One region of the Kluyvera sp. 1366 genome, then DNA from elsewhere that is predicted to be linked to it. Evidence: predicted binding sites of a transcription regulator. Region 1 holds the regulator's gene; each other region holds the start of a gene.
The links. Region 1 encodes PurR, which represses purine synthesis genes. Its sites were predicted from a motif close to CANGCAAACGTTTGCNTG; they were not measured.
Positions count from the first base shown of each region.

Region 1 (3,278 bases):
CAGCAAAAAATCCCCGTTAAAACTTTCTGCTAAGAAATACGGTCATCAACGTTTAGCGAAGAAAACGCCAGAGATCGCCGTCAATGATGAAGCCTTAGCGCTGACCGGCATCAAAATGAGTAAAGCGCACCGTCAGCGTTATCAAAAAGCGCGTGAAACGGCGATGACCAAATTAATGGGTCAACTCGGCAAACCTTATCAGTGGGGCGGCGCTTCGCCACACACCGGTTTCGATTGCAGCGGCCTGGTGTGGTACGCCTATAAAGATCTGGTGAAATTCAAACTGCCACGCACCGCCAATGAGATGTATCACCTGCGTGATGCGGCACCGATTAAGCGTGAAATGCTGGAGAAAGGCGATCTGGTGTTCTTCCGCATCAACAATCGCGGTACCGCCGACCATGTGGGCGTTTATCTTGGCAATGGCAAATTCATTCAGTCGCCGCGTACCGGCAAAGATATTCAGATTAGCGCATTGGGTGAGGATTACTGGCAGAAACACTATGTGGGCGCGCGTCGTATGATGACGCCAAAAACCATTCGCTAGCTGTTGCGCAACAGACATAAAAAAGCCGGATGCTGTTGTCAGCTCCGGCTTTTTTGTTAATGCATGATCGCGGTAAAGCTGAAGGCGATAATCATCAACAGTGCGCCAACAGTGGTCATTAGCGCCAGCTTCAGGTCGGTATTCATCACAACTCCTTAGTCACACAATTATTAGGGTTAAGACGATTTTCGCATAGCAATAGGCAAAAATCTCGTGTTATCCGCGCCAGCTTGCTAGAATCGCCGCCTTTCGTTGCGCAACAGATTTTGCGCAGGCTGTATTTACAGCGTGATGAAGTGATTTCGCCTGCTAGAACATACCGTTTTGCCCGCTTTTTTGGGCTGTAAAAGCATTAGCAGACGCAAACGTTTAACAATATACTTATCAGTAAGTTGCGATAAGCCCAGGAGCACCATTTTCATGGCAACAATTAAAGATGTCGCAAAACGCGCGGGTGTCTCAACCACCACGGTTTCGCATGTCATCAACAAAACGCGTTTCGTTGCGGAAGAGACGCGTAACGCCGTATGGGAAGCGATCAAAGAATTACATTACTCGCCAAGTGCCGTGGCGCGTAGTCTTAAAGTCAATCACACCAAAACCTTGGGTCTGCTGGCGACCTCCAGCGAAGCGCCCTACTTCGCTGAAATTATCGAAGCGGTGGAGAACCGCTGCTTCGAACGCGGCTATACGCTGATTCTCGGCAATGCTCACAACGATCTGCAAAAGCAGCGCGCTTACCTGTCGATGATGGCGCAAAAGCGCGTCGACGGCTTGCTGGTGATGTGTTCGGAATATCCAGACGATTTGCTGCAGATGCTGGAAGAGAACCGCAATATCCCCATGGTGGTGATGGATTGGGGCGCGTCACGCGGTGATTTCACCGATACCGTGCAGGACAATGCATTTCAGGGCGGCTATCTTGCCGGGCGTTATCTGATTGAACGTGGCCATCGCGATATCGGTGCCATTCCTGGCCAAATGGAGCGCAACACCGGCGGTGGACGTCATGCTGGCTTCCTGCAGGCAATGAACGAAGCGGGCATTACAGTGCGTCCGGAGTGGGTGGTTCAGGGCGACTTTGAGCCTGAATCGGGCTATCAGGCGATGCAACAGATCTTAAATCAGAAACAGCGTCCAACCGCGGTGTTCTGCGGTGGCGATATCATGGCGATGGGCGCGATTTGCGCTGCTGATGAGATGGGTTTGCGCGTACCGCAGGATATCTCGGTGATTGGCTACGATAACGTGCGCAACGCGCGCTATTTCACACCAGCGCTCACCACCGTGCACCAGCCGAAAGCTGAACTGGGCGAAAAAGCGCTGGAAATGCTGCTGGATCGCATCACCAGCAAGCGCGAAGATCCGCAAACTATCGAAGTCCAGCCAACGCTGATTGAACGTCGTTCGGTGGCGTACGGTCCGTTCCGCGACTACCGCCGCTAAGCCGACACTTCGCTGAGCCATTCGTGGTTCAGCGTTTCCGCATCCCCGAGATAAGCCAGTAACCACGCCAGCGCCGGTGACGCGCGCTGTTCTGACCAGCTAACGCAGCACGGACTGTCCGGAAACGCCTGCGGTAGCGCCAGCTCGACCAGTTTTTGGCTGTCCAGCAGTGGACGCGCCAAATGGCCAGGCACCATGCCGACGCACAATCCTGCCAGCAAACAATCCATCCCGGTTTCCCACTCTGGCACCACCAACCGCCGCTGATTATCCAGCGTCCATGTCATACGGCGCGGTAACGCACGCGAGGTATCTTCCAGCACCAGCGATGGCCACGCCCGCAAGGTTTCATCATCCAGCTCCTTGCTGTTAACCAGCGGATGATCAGGGCTCACCACACAACGCCAGTTCAGCGCGCCCATATCCTGAAAGGCAAAACGTCCGCCCACCGGAATGGCCTGGGTTGCGCCAATCGCCACATCCACCCGACCATCAGCCAACGCATCCCACACGCCGTTGAACACTTCGTAGCTGATAATCAGCTCCATATCGGGAAAATGGCGATAGAAGTCCTTCACTAACTGTCGCGTGCGCTGCGGTTTTACAATGCAGTCAACCGCGATGCTCAACTCGCCGCGCCAGCCATTTGCCAGTTGCTGACACTGTCGGCGAGTGGCCAGCATTTTTTTGATAACAGATCGGCCTTCCCGCACAAAATGCTCGCCCGCCGCTGTCATCACCACTTCCCGATGCTGGCGCTCAAACAGCGGCACCGCCAGCCAGGTTTCCAGCTGGCGCACAGTATAACTGACGGCAGAGGGCACGCGATGCAGTTCCTGCGCTGCCGCGCTAAAACTGCCGGTGCGCGCTACTGCATCCACCACTTCAAGCGCATATTCTGACCACATAAATTTGCCTTCAAAAATTTTAACAGCACCATGCAAATATTAGCGTTTCACAAAGCGCGCCGCATCCTTTTACACTCCCCGGCGTTCACCCTGCCCAAAAGAGAATCAACATGTTGTCATCTAAAGCATTTATGCCTTATCTCGCCGTGCTCAGCATGCTCGGCTTTCTTGCCACGGATATGTATTTGCCCGCCTTTGGCGATATGCAGCGTGATTTTGCTAGCGCACCCGGCACCATCAGCGCCAGCCTGAGTCTGTTTCTCGGCGGTTTTGCCTGTGCCCAGGTATTTTGGGGACCGCTATCAGATCGTTATGGACGTAAGCCGATTTTGCTGGCGGGCCTTGCCATCTTCGCCCTCGGTTGTCTGGGAATGCTG
Region 1 is NZ_JBTRDW010000006.1:44,144-47,421, forward strand. It holds gene ACVLVH_RS14340 (C40 family peptidase) at 1-547, shown strand, start outside; gene cydH (cytochrome bd-I oxidase subunit CydH) at 604-693, opposite strand; gene purR (HTH-type transcriptional repressor PurR) at 968-1,993, shown strand; gene punR (DNA-binding transcriptional activator PunR) at 1,990-2,901, opposite strand; gene punC (purine nucleoside transporter PunC) at 3,012-3,278, shown strand, end outside.

Region 2 (3,278 bases), on a different contig from region 1:
CCGCGCCGGTCAGCGCCAGCAGCGATCCCACCGATAGATCAATGCCCGAGGTCAGAATCACCAGCGTCATGCCGACCGCCATAATGGCGTTGACCGACGTCTGCTGCAGAATGTTGAACATGTTGGCCAGCGTGAAGAAGTTCGGACTCTGGCTGGCAACCACGGCAATCAGCACGATCAATGCAATCAGTGATTTCTGCTCCAGCAGCCAGGCTTTGCTAAACCAACGACGGCTGGCGGGTAAGGTTTGGGTGCTCATACAACTAACTCCTCGCTGTGTTGCTTACCGACTGCCGCCGCCATCAGGGATTCCTGGGTAGCTTGCTCACGGGAAAATTCGCCACTCAGATGGCCTTCATGCATCACCACGATGCGATCGCTCATGCCCAGCACTTCCGGCATTTCCGACGACACCAAAATGATGCTCAGCCCTTCGGCTTTAAACTGGTTAATTAACTGATAAATTTCTTTTTTTGCCCCGACATCGACGCCGCGTGTCGGCTCATCAAGAATCAGCACATCGGGGCGCGTCATCAGGCCACGCGCAATCGCCACTTTTTGCTGATTACCGCCAGATAGCAGACCAATCGGCTGCTCCATTGACGGGGTTTTAACGTTGAACAGGCGGATAAAATCGCCCACCGCCAGCTGCTCGTCGCTGTGGCGCAGGTTGCCCGCGCCAGTGCTGAAATAGCGCAGCGCGGTCAACGACATGTTCTCTTTCACCGACATGCCGAGCACCAGACCATCGCGCTTGCGGTCTTCCGAGATATACACAATGCCGCTGGCGAGGCCATCCTGCGGAGAGCGGGTCACGATCTCGCGGCCGTTCAGCGTCACTTTGCCTTTGCTGCGCGGCAGCGCGCCGTACAGCACTTTCATCAGTTCAGTACGTCCTGCGCCCATCAGACCCGACACGCCAAGGATTTCCCCTTTGCGCAGCGTAAAGCTGACGTTATCAACGCCCGGACCGCTGAGATTTTCCACTTTTAAGCGGATCTCGCCCGGCTGTTGATCGATACGCGGATATTGATCTTCCAGCTTGCGGCCGACCATCATCTCGATCAGGCTCTCTTCGCTGAGATCGCACACCGCGCGTTCGGCAATAAACTGCCCATCGCGGAACACGGTGACGTCATCGCAAATCTCGAAGATCTCTTTCATGCGGTGCGAGATATAGACGATGCCGCAGCCTTGCGCTTTCAGTTCATTGATGACGCGGAACAGCGACAGCGTTTCGGTATCAGTCAGCGCATCGGTCGGTTCATCCATAATGATGACTTTCGACTCGAAGCTGAGCACCTTGGCGATCTCGACCATCTGCTGATCGCCAATCGACAAATCGCCCACCAGCTTGTGGCTGTCGAAACGCAGATTGAGGCGCTTTAATAGCGCATCCGCTTCGGCATACATCTTTTTCCATTCGATGCGGCCAAAGCGGTTAACACATTCGCGGCCAAGGAAGATATTCTCGGCAACAGTCAGTTGCGGAATCAGGTTCAGTTCCTGATGGATAATGCCAATGCCTGCTTCCTGCGACGCTTTCGGGCCAGAGAACGCCACATCCTTACCCAGCCACTGCAGGGAACCGGCATCCATGCTGTAAATGCCGGTCAGCACTTTCATCATGGTGGATTTGCCCGCGCCGTTTTCACCCACCAGCGCCATCACGCGTCCCGGATAAACGGCCAGCGATGCGCCATTCAACGCCTTCACGCCAGGAAACGACTTTTCAATTCCTTTGAGTTGCAATAACGGTTGCATAGCGGCCTCAGAAGGTCACGCCGGCGCTCAGGATGACATTCGCATACGGAGAACACTCTCCGCTGCGAATGACCGCCTGACTACGCTGCGTATGTTGTTTGAATTGTTCATGGCTGGTGTAACGGATGGTGATGACATTCCCCTGGTGCTGTTGCAAGGCTTCGAGCACGGCGAGCAGTGCGCTGTGGAGCTGCGGATTGTGCTGCTTAATCTCCTCCGCCATCAGGGCGCTTTCGACCTGCATCTCCTGCGTGACAACGTCAACTACCTGTAGAAATTCGGGCGTACCCGGCGTTAACGCCAGATCGATGCGCTGTGGACCGGCCGGAATCGGCAAGCCTGCATCTGCAATCGTCAGCGTATCGGTGTGCCCCAGGCGAGCAATCACATGTGAGACTTCAGCGTTTAACAAGCGACCTTTTTTCATTTATTCCACTCCACAGCGAAACGTTTCGCTGATCGGGAGTGTATAAAATGCGCACGGCAACTCAATGACGGCATCACGGAAATGTGATCGCCATCGAAACGTTTCGCTTGTGCCAGAGAGCATTTGAGTTTGGTGGGATTTTGGAGCCGCTGCTGCGGCCCCGAAGATGGGATTACGGCAGTTTACGTACCTGTTTCACGTCCAGTTCGATGGAGTTGAAATCTTTATCCAGTTCGCCGGTCAGTTCTACCTGATCCTTCGGCGTGATGGTCAAACCGTTCCAGCGTTTATGATCGATTTCAACTTTCATGGTGCCGGTGGCATCACGGAACTGATAATCCTCATCACCGATTTGCTTCTCAAGCGTACCGCGCACGGTAATCCAGCTATCGTCTTTCATCTCTTCGGCCTGTTTTACCGTGACAACGCTGGTGTTGTCGGCTTTGAACCCACCGGACTTCACCTGCGCGGATGGCGCATTGGGATCAACAAAGCCACCTTGCTGAGCGGCAAGAACCGGCGTGGCGGCCAGGGCGACAATCGCTAACAGAGCTGCAGACTTTTTCATAATTCACCTCTTTTCCATGAATGTGTCGGTTTACGGGAGCTATTTCACCATAAGGTTCTTAACAGGATCTTAAGAGAATCCGTTTGGCTAATATTCATGAAAAATAGTCTATTTGCCGGGATTTTCGCTGTACAAGAGCAATTGTGCTTCGTATAACTCCGCTTAATAGAAGGAGGGTTGATGCGCATTTTACTGATTGAAGATGACACGCTGATTGGCGACGGTTTGAAAGTCGGGTTGACCAAGCTCGGTTTCAGCGTGGATTGGTTTGTCTCCGGCGAAGCCGGATTTCAGGCGTTGACCGCCGCGCCCTGGGACGCAGTGGTGCTGGATCTGTCGCTGCCCGAACGCGATGGTCTGGATATCCTGCGTCAGTGGCGCCAGCAAGGACACGATGTGCCGGTGCTGATTCTCACCGCGCGCGATGCGCTCGATCAGCGCGTACAGGGATTGCAACTCGGCGCCGACGATTACCTGTGCAAGCCGTTTGCATTAACAGAAGTGGCGGCACGCTTGCAG
Region 2 is NZ_JBTRDW010000008.1:272,829-276,106, reverse strand. It holds gene rbsC (ribose ABC transporter permease) at 1-259, opposite strand, end outside; gene rbsA (ribose ABC transporter ATP-binding protein RbsA) at 256-1,764, opposite strand; gene rbsD (D-ribose pyranase) at 1,772-2,191, opposite strand; gene ACVLVH_RS19135 (YgiW/YdeI family stress tolerance OB fold protein) at 2,364-2,759, opposite strand; gene qseB (quorum sensing response regulator transcription factor QseB) at 2,940-3,278, shown strand, end outside.
Region 2: the regulator PurR is predicted to act here: its motif matches at 2,205-2,222, upstream of rbsD (D-ribose pyranase).

Region 3 (3,278 bases), on a different contig from region 1:
TCGCGGATCAGATCTTTCTTCACGATATTCGCGGTGACCACCAAGTGACCCACGTGCTCGGCAATCACCACCAGTGCGGCTGGCAGAATGGTCAGCATCGCCACCCATTCAAAACGCGGCGTGTAGAAGGTTGGCAGCGCAAACCACGGCGCATTTTCCACCGCGGTCCAGTCCACAATGCCCATCGCGTAAGAGAGCGCATAGCCGACCAACACGCCGACTAAAATCGGGATGATGGCGAGGAAACCACGGAACAGCACCGAACCAAACACGGTCACCGCCAGCGTCACCATCGAGATGATCACGGTTTTGCTGTCTGGCGATGTGCCGTCAGCAGGCAGCAGGCCGGCCATATTCGCCGCCACGCCCGCCAGTTCCAGACCGATAACCGCGACAATCGCGCCCATCGCTGCCGGTGGGAACATCACGTCCAGCCAGCCGGTACCGGCTTTCTTGACGATCAGCGCCACCATACAGAACAGCAAACCGCAGAGAATAAAGCCGCCCAGCGCCACTTCATAACCCAACGGCAATAGCAGCAGCACCGGCGAAATAAAGGCAAAGCTCGATCCGAGATAAGCGGGGATTTTGCCTTTACAGATAAACAGATAGAGCAGCGTTCCGACGCCGTTAAACAGCAACACCGTGGCCGGGTTGATGTGGAACAGAATCGGCACCAGCACGGTTGCGCCGAACATGGCGAACAGATGCTGTAAGCTGAGTGGAATGGTTTGCAACAGTGGCGGACGTTCGCCCACACCAATAGCACGACGAGTCATTATTATCCCCTATCCTCTTCGTTCTTCGAGCCATGGCTGCGTTGGCTCGAATAACTCGAGGATGACAATGTTGTGTTTTTGCCAAAAAAAAGCCGACTCTCTGGCCGGCTGGTTTCTTTTATTTGGTTCCGAAAATCTTGTCCCCGGCATCGCCGAGTCCAGGAATGATGTAGCCCTTCTCGTTCAATCCCTGATCGATAGATGCGGTGTAAAGCTCCACATCCGGATGCGCTTTCTCCAGCGCGGCAATACCTTCAGGTGCGGCCACCAGCACCAGCACTTTAATGCTGGTACAACCGGCTTTTTTCAGCAGATCGATGGTGGCGATCATCGAACCGCCGGTTGCCAGCATCGGGTCGACCACCAGCGCCAGGCGCTCTTCGATGTTCGAAACCAGCTTCTGGAAATAAGGAACCGGCTCCAGCGTCTCTTCATCACGATACACGCCCACCACGCTGATGCGCGCGCTGGGAACGTGCTCAAGCACGCCTTCCATCATGCCAAGACCCGCACGCAGAATCGGAACCACGGTGATTTTTTTACCTTTGATCTGATCGATTTCAACCGGACCATTCCAGCCTTCGATGGTGACACGCTCGGTTTCCAGATCGGCGGTGGCTTCATAGGTCAGCAAGCTGCCCACTTCCGAGGCTAGCTCGCGGAAACGCTTGGTGCTGATATCATGCTCACGCATCAGGCCCAGTTTATGTTTGACCAGCGGGTGTTTGACTTCCACGATCTTCATGATTGTTCTCCCGGAATTGAGTTGAGCTAAAAAAAAATCGCCGGATTATACCGCCTTTTCGCTGCTGCGCCACTTGTCATCGGTCAATAGCCTGCGTCATCTAAGGATTGGCGAAAATCTGAGGCGATGCAAAGGCAGCATGAGATGGGACTCGCAAACGTTTGCCTGCGCTGTTAGAATTGCCGCGCTTAATTTTTGCCACCAACCGCAACTCGCGTGGGGATTCCGCAGTGACCGACAAAACCTCTCTCAGCTACAAAGACGCCGGTGTTGATATCGATGCTGGTAACGATCTGGTTGACCGTATTAAAGGCGTAGTGAAAAAAACCCGCCGCCCGGAAGTCATGGGTGGATTGGGCGGATTCGGCGCGCTCTGTGCGCTGCCGCAGAAGTACCGCGAGCCGGTGCTGGTCTCCGGAACCGATGGCGTCGGCACCAAGCTGCGTCTGGCGATGGATCTCAAACGCCACGACAGCATCGGCATTGATCTGGTCGCGATGTGTGTTAACGATCTGATTGTTCAGGGTGCTGAGCCGCTGTTCTTCCTCGATTATTACGCGACCGGCAAGCTGGATGTGGATACCGCGTCATCGGTGATCACCGGCATCGCCGAAGGTTGCTTGCAGTCGGGTTGTGCGCTGGTCGGCGGTGAAACCGCTGAAATGCCGGGCATGTACCACGGCGAAGATTACGACGTGGCGGGTTTCTGCGTCGGCGTGGTGGAAAAATCAGAGATCATTGACGGTTCGAAAGTGCAGGACGGCGACGTGCTGATCGCGTTGGGTTCCAGCGGTCCACACTCGAACGGTTATTCACTGGTGCGCAAGATTCTTGAAGTCAGCCAGACCGATCCGGCCACCAAACAGCTGGATGGCAAATCACTGGCCGATCACCTGCTGGCGCCAACCCGCATCTATGTGAAAAACATCCTTAGCCTGATCGAACAGGTTGATGTGCATGCGATTTCGCATCTGACCGGCGGCGGCTTCTGGGAAAACATCCCGCGCGTGTTGCCAGATAACACCCAGGCGGTGCTGGAAGAGAGCAGCTGGCAGTGGCCGTCTGTGTTCAGCTGGTTGCAGCAGGCGGGCAACGTCAGCCGTCACGAAATGTACCGCACCTTTAACTGCGGCGTGGGCATGGTGATTGCGCTGAGCCCGGCGGAAGCCGATAAAGCGGTACAGCTGATGACCGACGCGGGCGAAAAAGCGTGGAAAATCGGTGTGATTAAAGCATCTGATTCCGAAGAGCGTGTGGTTATCAATCCATGAAAAAACTGGTTGTACTGATCTCCGGCAACGGAAGCAATCTTCAGTCCATCCTCGACGCCTGCGCAAGCGGGCGTATCAACGGCAGCGTCGCTGCCGTTTTCAGTAATAAAGCCAGCGCGTTTGGTTTAACGCGCGCGCGGGAAGCCAATGTCCCGTCACTTGCGTTAGCCGCCAGTGATTTTGCCGACCGCGAAGCCTTTGATCGCCAGCTGATGCAGGAGATTGATGCTTACGCGCCGGATCTGGTGGTGCTGGCCGGTTATATGCGCATCCTCAGCAGCGCTTTTGTCGCGCACTATCACGATCGTCTGGTGAATATTCATCCGTCGCTGTTGCCAAAATATCCGGGCTTACACACGCATCGTCAGGCGCTGGAAAACGGCGACGAGGAGCATGGCACCTCAGTGCATTTTGTCACTGACGAGCTGGATGGCGGACCCATTATTTTGCAAGCGCGTGTGCCGGTGTTTGCTGGCGATAGCG
Region 3 is NZ_JBTRDW010000003.1:379,806-383,083, forward strand. It holds gene uraA (uracil permease) at 1-779, opposite strand, end outside; gene upp (uracil phosphoribosyltransferase) at 898-1,524, opposite strand; gene purM (phosphoribosylformylglycinamidine cyclo-ligase) at 1,755-2,795, shown strand; gene purN (phosphoribosylglycinamide formyltransferase) at 2,792-3,278, shown strand, end outside.
Region 3: the regulator PurR is predicted to act here: its motif matches at 1,675-1,692, upstream of purM (phosphoribosylformylglycinamidine cyclo-ligase).